DNA from 2 places in the Micromonospora sp. NPDC049900 genome. Region 1 is predicted to be linked to the other one. Evidence: riboswitches for the same ligand, from Rfam matches in the RefSeq annotation. Region 1 holds a riboswitch; the other holds the start of a gene.
The links. Region 1 has a riboswitch for cyclic di-AMP ahead of ACIBMZ_RS13540 (coiled-coil domain-containing protein). Riboswitches for the same ligand answer to the same signal wherever they lie in the genome.
Positions count from the first base shown of each region.

Region 2: it holds a riboswitch for cyclic di-AMP, as region 1 does, so the genes downstream of both, ACIBMZ_RS05390 (C39 family peptidase) here and ACIBMZ_RS13540 (coiled-coil domain-containing protein) in region 1, are expected to answer to the same signal.

Region 1 is NZ_JBITKM010000004.1:415,476-419,316, reverse strand. Features, by position in the region: gene ACIBMZ_RS13545 (PfkB family carbohydrate kinase) at 1-196, opposite strand, end outside; gene ACIBMZ_RS13540 (coiled-coil domain-containing protein) at 434-1,516, opposite strand; cyclic di-AMP (ydaO/yuaA leader) riboswitch at 1,521-1,653, opposite strand; gene ACIBMZ_RS13535 (cation diffusion facilitator family transporter) at 1,805-2,722, opposite strand; gene ACIBMZ_RS13530 (HelD family protein) at 2,789-3,841, opposite strand, start outside.
Region 2 is NZ_JBITKM010000002.1:191,350-195,190, reverse strand. Features, by position in the region: gene ACIBMZ_RS05395 (hypothetical protein) at 1-584, shown strand, start outside; cyclic di-AMP (ydaO/yuaA leader) riboswitch at 888-1,029, shown strand; gene ACIBMZ_RS05390 (C39 family peptidase) at 1,249-2,112, shown strand; gene ACIBMZ_RS05385 (alpha/beta fold hydrolase) at 2,199-2,933, shown strand; gene ACIBMZ_RS05380 (CDP-glycerol glycerophosphotransferase family protein) at 2,941-3,841, opposite strand, start outside.

The DNA of each region.
Region 1 (3,841 bases):
CCTCGCTGACCAGCAACGGCTCCAGCACCTGTCCGATCTCGCCGCCGAGGGCGGTGCAGAGCACCACGTCGATGCCGTGCGACAGCACCATGCGGGCCTGCCAGACCCCCTGGCCGCCGGGGTGCAGGTGCAGTTCCGGCGTGTCGTTGGGCTGGTCGATCGTGACCGTGAGCAGGGGCGTCGGCGCGAAGACCATCACGTGCCCGGTCGGCGCGCTCACGACGCACCGTCGCACTGGGTCCACTGCGGTCCGCTCATAACCGTTCCTCCCGGTCGCCACGAAATGTCCGCTTCGATGTCGACGGTAACCAAGGTGGGCCGAGAGCGCGCGGCGACGGGCGGGGCGGTCCGGGACGGCCGGGGCGGCGTGCGGGAACGACGACGCCGGGTGGACCGTCCCTCACGAGGGCGGCCACCCGGCGTGCCGTGTGGATCAGTACACCGACAGGTGCACGTGGTTGGTGTGGTCGCTGGACGGGTCGCCACGCGCGCCGCTGTACGTGCGCCAGCCGCTGCTGGGCAGCCAGATCTGCTTGTACCAGATCACGTAGAGCACGGCGAGACGGTCGGCGTTGTTGACGTAGAACGCCGCCAGGTTGTTGCCGTACGTCCGGTCGCCGCCGGTGGCGACCCCGCCGAAGCCGTTCTTCTGCGCCGCGAAGTCGCAGGCCCGACCCTTCGGGTGCTCACCCGAGCCGCCCGCGCGGTAGCAGGAGACGTACCTGGTGAAGCCGGCCGCCTTGGTCTGGTTGAGCGCGTGCAGGGTGCGCGGGGTGATGCAGCCGTTGGCCGGGGTGGGGTCGTTGACGCTGCACGACTCGGCCGGCCAGGAGCCGTTGGCGTTGCGCGGCGCGGGCTTGGCCGTGGGGCTGCTGGAACCGCCGCTGCGTGCCGGGGTCCGGCTGGCCCGCTCCTGCGCCGCGGCCCGCTCGGCCCGCTCGGCGCGTTCCTCGGCCACGGTCAGCGAGCGCTCGGCCTGCTCCTTGCGCTTGGCCATCACGGCCACCTGCTTGCGCTGCTCCTGCACCTCGACGTCGAGGGCCTGCTTGGTCCTGCCGACCTCGTCGCGGGTGGCCCGCAGGTCCCGCAGCGCGCGTTCCTCGTTGGCCGCCACCGCGTCCAGTGCCGCCGCCCGGTCCATGAAGCCGGCCGGGGAGCCGCTGTTGAGCAGCGCCGTCGCCGCACCGAGTCGACCGCCGCGATACGCCTGCGCGGCGATCTCGGCGACCTTGGCGCTGCGTTCGGTGAGCTGGCCCTCGGTCGTGGTGAGCTGCTCGGCGAGCTTCTTCTGCCGGTCGACCGAGCGGTCCAGGGCGGTCTTGGCGTCGAGGTAGCCCTTGCTGGCCGCCTCCAACTGGGCGCGTAGCGCCGGTGTGCCGCCCTCGTCGCCGACGTCACCGGGGGCCGCGGAGGCAGCGCTGAACGGAGCGAGCGCGGCGCCCAGGGCGAGGGCGAGCCCCGCGGCGATCAGGGCCGCCGTACGGGCGGCCGGTCTCACGGTTGCCACTGCTGGCATGCACATGTCCTTCCGTCAGCCGCCGACCGGGTTAGCTGACGGGTTCGGGACGGAAGATCCCTACCGCTGGACGCGGATGCACCCCTGGAACATGGTTCCCCGGTTCGCCCTCGCGGGCGATTAGGCGGCGGTCACCGCCGGCACCGTCGAGTGCCGCCTGGCGGAGACCGGGTCCGAGCCTACCGGTGCTGGTGGGGACCGTGCAGCCGGTGTGACTCCTGGTGTTCCCCTGACCACGAGTAAACCAGACATAAGGTATTTTTGTTGTCTTTCGCGCTACTGGTCCCGCTACCACTCCACCGTCCCGCAGGCACCGGCACTCGTCGCGGGCTCGATCTGGAGCGTCGCGTGCGTGATGTCGAAGTCCTCGCGCAGCGCCGTCCGGGCCGCGCGGAGCACCGCGCCGACCTCGGCGCCCTCGGCCGTGGCCAGGTGGGCCGAGGCCACCTCCATCCCGGAGGTGAGCGTCCAGACGTGCAGGTCGTGGACGTCGGCCACGCCGGGCACCGCGGCCAGCCGGTCGTGCACGGCGGTGACCTGGAGGTGCTCCGGGGCGGCCTGCACCAGGATGCGGACCGCCGCCCGGCCCAGACGCCAGGTGCGCGGCAGGATGAACGCGCCGATCGCCACCGCCACCAGCGGGTCCGTCCACCACCATCCGGTCAGCGCGGTCAGCGCCGCCGCCGCGATCACGCCCAGCGAGCCGAGCAGGTCCGCCAGCACCTCCAGGTACGCCCCGCGCAGGTTGATGCTCTCCCGCGCCCCGGGACGCAGCAGCGCGAACGCGACCAGGTTGGCGAGCAGGCCGAGCGTGGCCACCACCAGCACCGGCCCGGTCCGCACCTGCGGCGGGTCGCCGAACCGGCGTACCGCCTCGACCAGCACGTAACCGGCGACGCCGACGAGCAGCACCGCGTTGGCCAACGCGGCGAGCACCTCCAACCGATAGAGGCCGAAGGTGCGTTGCGGATGGGCGTCCACGCGCCGGGCGGCGGTGAGAGCCGCGAGCGCCATCCCGATGCCGAGCACGTCGGTGAACATGTGCCCGGCGTCGGAGAGCAGGGCTAGCGAGCCGGTCCGCAGGGCGGTCACCGCCTCCACCACCATCAGCGTGGTGAGCAGCACGAACGCCGCCCACAGCCGGCCGGAGTGGCGGTGTGCGGCGTGCGACACCGCGGCGTGGTGGTGGTCGTGGCCCGCGCCCACGCAGACACCTTGCGCGCTGCGTCCGACCCGGGGCGGAGCTATGCCGACATTGCTATATGTGCGCGCTCAGTCGGTCAGGTCGACCGTGGTCAGCCGCTGGGTGGCCCGGGACAGGGCGACGTAGAGCGTACGCACGCCGGAGCCGGGATCGGCACGGATCTCGCCGGGGGCGACCAGCACCACCCCGTCGTACTCCATGCCCTTGGCCTCCAGGCTGGTCACCACCTGGAGACGCTCGCCGCCGAGCCCGCCCAGCCAGGCCGCGACCTCGTCCCGGCGCGGCACCGGCGTGATCACCCCGACGGTGCCCTCGACCTCGCCCAACAGCGTGCTCGCGGCGGTCAGCACGCTGGTCTCCAACTCCGTCGCCGGCACCACCAGCTCCACCGGGTCGATCCCGGTGGTCCGGACCGCGGTGGGCAGGGCCAGGTCCGGGTACGCCCGGCGGATCTCGGCCGCCGCCACGGCGAAGATCTCCGCCGAGTTGCGGTAGTTGGTGGTGAGCGTGAACCGGTGCCGTCGACGGCGTCCCAACGCCTGGTCCCGGGCCCGGGACAGCTCCTGCGGATCTCCCGTCCACGCGGTCTGCGCCGGGTCACCCACCACCGTCCACGAGGCCAGCCGACCGCGTCGGCCGATCATCCGCCACTGCATCGGTGAGACGTCCTGCGACTCGTCCACCACCACGTGCGCGTAGTCGCGGTAGTCCTCGGGTCGCTCGCGAGCGGCCTGGCGGGCGGCCCGCTGCCGGTCGGCGTACGTGCTCAGCTCGCGCACCCCACCGGCGAGCTGGAACGGGTCACGTTTCGCCCGGGCCGGACGCACCGGCTTGCCGAGCAACGCGTCCAACTCGTCGAGCAGCGCCACGTCGGCGACGGTCGGCCCCTCGGCGGCCAGCCCCCGGTACGCCTGCTCCAGCAGCCGGATCTCGGCCCGGGACAGCAGCCCGGCGGCGTACCGGCGCAGCCGCTCCGGATCGGCCAGCCAGCCGAGCACGTGGCGGGGATGCAGCCGGGGCCACCACGCCTTGAGGAAGTCCCGGAAATCCGTCCGGTCGATCAGCTCGTCCTCGAAGGCCCGCTGCTCGGGCAGCCGGGGGATGCCCAACCGGCGGGCCTG
Region 2 (3,841 bases), on a different contig from region 1:
CCGACCTGCGCCGCTACGCCGGTGAGGTGGCCGTGGCCGCCGCCGGGGCCGCGCAGAACGCGGCACGGCGTCGGGAGGCGTGGCACACCGCTCAGACCGCCCTCGACCGGTCCTGGGCCTCCTACGACGAGGCGGAGAGCCGGGCCCGGCGGCTCGCCGGGGTCACCGCGCTACCCGCGCCCCGCACCCCGCGCACCGCCAGTGAGTACGCCGCCCGGGAGCGCTGGCTGCACCACGCCGCGATGAAGGCGCACTGGCGCGGTGACCTGTCGGCGCGGCAGCTCACCGACGTGCTGGCCCGTCGGGCCGGCTGGGACGCGCGACTGCACCAGGTCGACCAGGAGGTCGTCCTGGCCCGCGTCGTCCGGGACAACCACCGGGCCGCGTACCGGGCCGCCGCCGAGCGGGAACGGGCCGCCTGGCGGGAGGCCGAGTTGGCCGGCGAAGCGGCCCGGGTGCTCTCCGCCGAGGCGTACGCCGCCGCGCAGCGCCTGCGGCCGAATCCGCTCCCGGCGCCCGCCGTCACCACCGTCGCGCGTCCGGCGGCGGCGGTCCTGCGGTGGCGTCCGGCGCGCGTGGGATGAACCGTCGGCCGGATAGTCCGGCCGGATCGGGTGAGCCCGGTCACACCTTCCGCCGGAACGGACACCGGAGCCGGATCCGACCGAGACGGGACGCGAAGCCCGGAGACATTGTCTGCGGGTGGTCCCCTTGTCACCGCCCGTTGCGTCGATCGCCATCGGTCCCGTTGCGCGACATCGATGACCGAACGCCCGAAAATTATCGATCTGGATCATGTTTACGCAGGTCAGGGCGGGTTGGCAGGGCAGTGACCGACCAGTAGTGTCGGCCCGTCCGATGCGGTACCCGATCGCAGGAGGCGACGCCGCATCGACCCGCCTAATCGTGGTCTCACGAACCGGGGACCCACCGCACCACTGGGGTGAATCCGCGAGCCTCGGCTCACGGTAGGGCCGTCTTCCCGCCCGAACCCGTCAGCTAACCCGGTCGGCGGTGTCGGAAGGAGCTTTCCACTCGTGCAGCCCCTCGTCGTACCCCCCTTGTTCCTCCACGGCACCGCGGTGCCCGCGCTCGCCGGGCCGTCGGCCACGAGCTGACTGCGGCCACCGCCCCCGCCCGCTAGCCCGGGCGCAGCCCCTCGCACGGTCGTCCCCGTACTCGGGTGGTCCTCGACAGGTCCTGTCGAGCTGACCGCCGGAGCGGTTCGCCGTGCCTCCCTGAGCCCCCGTGGAGGACTCCGTGAAGCAGACCGTCACGCGCCAGCTACGTCGGCTGGCCACCGAACGCCCCTACCAGGTCGTCGCCGCCTCGGCGGCCGCGCTGGCGCTGGCCACCGCTGCCGGTGCCGTACTCGTCGACACCTCCGACGCCCCGGCCACCGCGCACACCACGACCGCCGTCGCCGAGTTGCGTGGCGACACCGCGGTCTCCCGCGCCGACACCCGGGTGGAGTCGACCCCGTCGACCTCGCCCAGCAGCGCGGCCCCGAGCAGCGCCGCCCCGTCGCCGTCGCCCTCGCCGAAGACCACCTCGGCGGCCCCCTCGCCGGTGGCCAGCAGTGCGAAGGCCGCACCGAAGCCGCCGGCCCGGAAGGTCCTGGACTACGACTTCCAGGCCCAGACCACCGGCTACTACTGCGGTCCGGCCGCGGTACGCAACGCGCTCAGCGCCGCCGGTGTCGACCGTGACCAGGACACCCTGGCCGCGCAGCTCGGCACCACGTACGCCGGCACCAACTCGGCCCTGGACACCACCCGGGTGCTCAACGCCACCGTCAAGGGCGAGCCGTACTCGACCACGATGCTGCGGGGCGGTTCGGCCACCCCGGCCCAGATGGACCAGCTCCAGGCCGACGTGGTGGAGGCGATCACCGACGGGCGCGGTGTCGTGGTGAACGTGGCCGGCAGTGCCACCGACACCGACGGCGGCTGGCACTCCTTCCCCGGTGGCCACTACGTCGCCGTGGTGGGCTACGAGGACGACGGTCGCCTGGTCAAGATCGCCGACTCGGCCGACGCCTCGTACTACTCGTACTGGATGACCACCATCGACCTCGCCCACTGGGCCGCGACCCGCGGCTACTCCTCCTGAGATGTAAGGAAGGGTCCCCTGCTATCGCCTGGTGCATAGCAGGGGACCCTTCCTTACATCCGGGTCCGGGGTGGCAGACTTCGCGCATGAGCGAGGAGTCGGGCGGCCGGGCGGTGCTGGTGCTGCTGCACGGGATGGGTGCCACCGGCGACGTGTGGCTGCCCTGGGCGCCGCTGCTGGAACAACGGTGGCCGGGCCGTTGGTCCGCCCCGGACCTGGCCGGTCACGGCGGCGCGTCGCCGCTGCCGGAGTACTCGTTCACCGCCCTCGCCGACCGGGTCGCGGAGAGCCTCGCCCCGGACGACCGGATCGTCGTACTGGGACACTCGCTCGGCGGGGTGGTCGGGCTGGCGCTGGCCGCCGCCGATCGGGGCGTGCCGGTCGACGCGGTGGTGGGCCTCGGCATCAAGGCGGTGTGGTCCCCGGCGGAGCTGGCCCGCGCCGCCGATCTCGCCGCCCGGCCGGTCACCTGGTTCACCACCCGTGACGAGGCGGCCCGGCGGCATCTGCGTGTGTCCGGCCTGACCGGGCTGCTCAGCCCGGAGCGACCGGCGGTGGACGCCGGGCTGCGGCAGGTGGACGGGCGGTGGCGGCTGGCCATGGACCCGGCCGCCTTCGCCGTCGGCGAACCCGACCTGGCCGCCCTGCTGGCGGCGATCGACGTACCGGTCCTGCTGGCCCGGGGCGAACACGACGCGATGGTCACCGACGCCCAACTCCGGGCGTACGACGTGCCCGTGGTCACGCTGCCCGGTCTCGGGCACAACGCCCACGTCGAGGACCCCGCGGCGGTGCTGGCGTTGCTCGACCCCTGGCGCTGAGGACCGCTCAGGTGGCGCTGGGCAGCGCGGCGTCGGTCGTGGTACGCGGTGCCGGGGCACTCCAGGCCGGGTCCAGCTCCCGTCGGGCGGCCGCCAGGAACGCCTCGGCGTACGTCTCGGCGGGGAAGTCGCCCAGGTAGCGTCGCCGGGTCGCCCAGCGCGCCTCGGCGAGCGGATCGGTGTCGAGCAGCCGGGTCAGCACGTCGTCCAGGTCGGACATGTCCCGCCGCAGCACGTAGCCGGTGGCGGCGAGGGGGAACCGCTCGACGAACCGGTCACCGTCGGCGCCGGTGTCGGTGACCGTGTAGGGCTTGCCCGAGTACAGCCAGTCGGAGACCACCCCGGAGACGTCGGAGATCAACGCGTCCGCCCGGTTCACCGACTCGGCCAGGGTGAGCCGACCGGCGGCGGCGCCGAAGACGTGCTGGCGGCCGGTGCGGGAGCGGTCGGCGGCGAGCAGTTCGTGCAGCCGGGCCAGGCGCCGGGCCGAGGCCGGGTGCTGGTTGGTGTAGGGGTGGGCCCGCAGGATCACCGTGGCGCCCCGGTCGAGCAGCCGCCGCAGCAGCGTCTCGGCCATCGGCAGCGAGCAGTAGTCGGCGTCGGCGTGGTGGCCGGTCCAGGTGGGGGTGTAGAGGACCGTGGGGTTCGCCAGTGCGCGCGTCGGCTGGTGGCGTACCTCGATCGTCTCGACCTGCGGGCGACCCACCACCACGAACTTCTCGGCCGGGATCTCCACTCCGGCCCGGGCGTACCGGTCGATGGCCGCCTCGCCGGCCACGAAGATCCGGTCGAAGATCGCCGACACCGGGTTGGCGCTGGGGGCCTTGTCGCTGTCGCCGTGGTGTAGCTGGACGTGGGTGAGCTGGGTGAACCGGATGCAGTGGCTGTTCTTCGCGCCGTGGTTGACG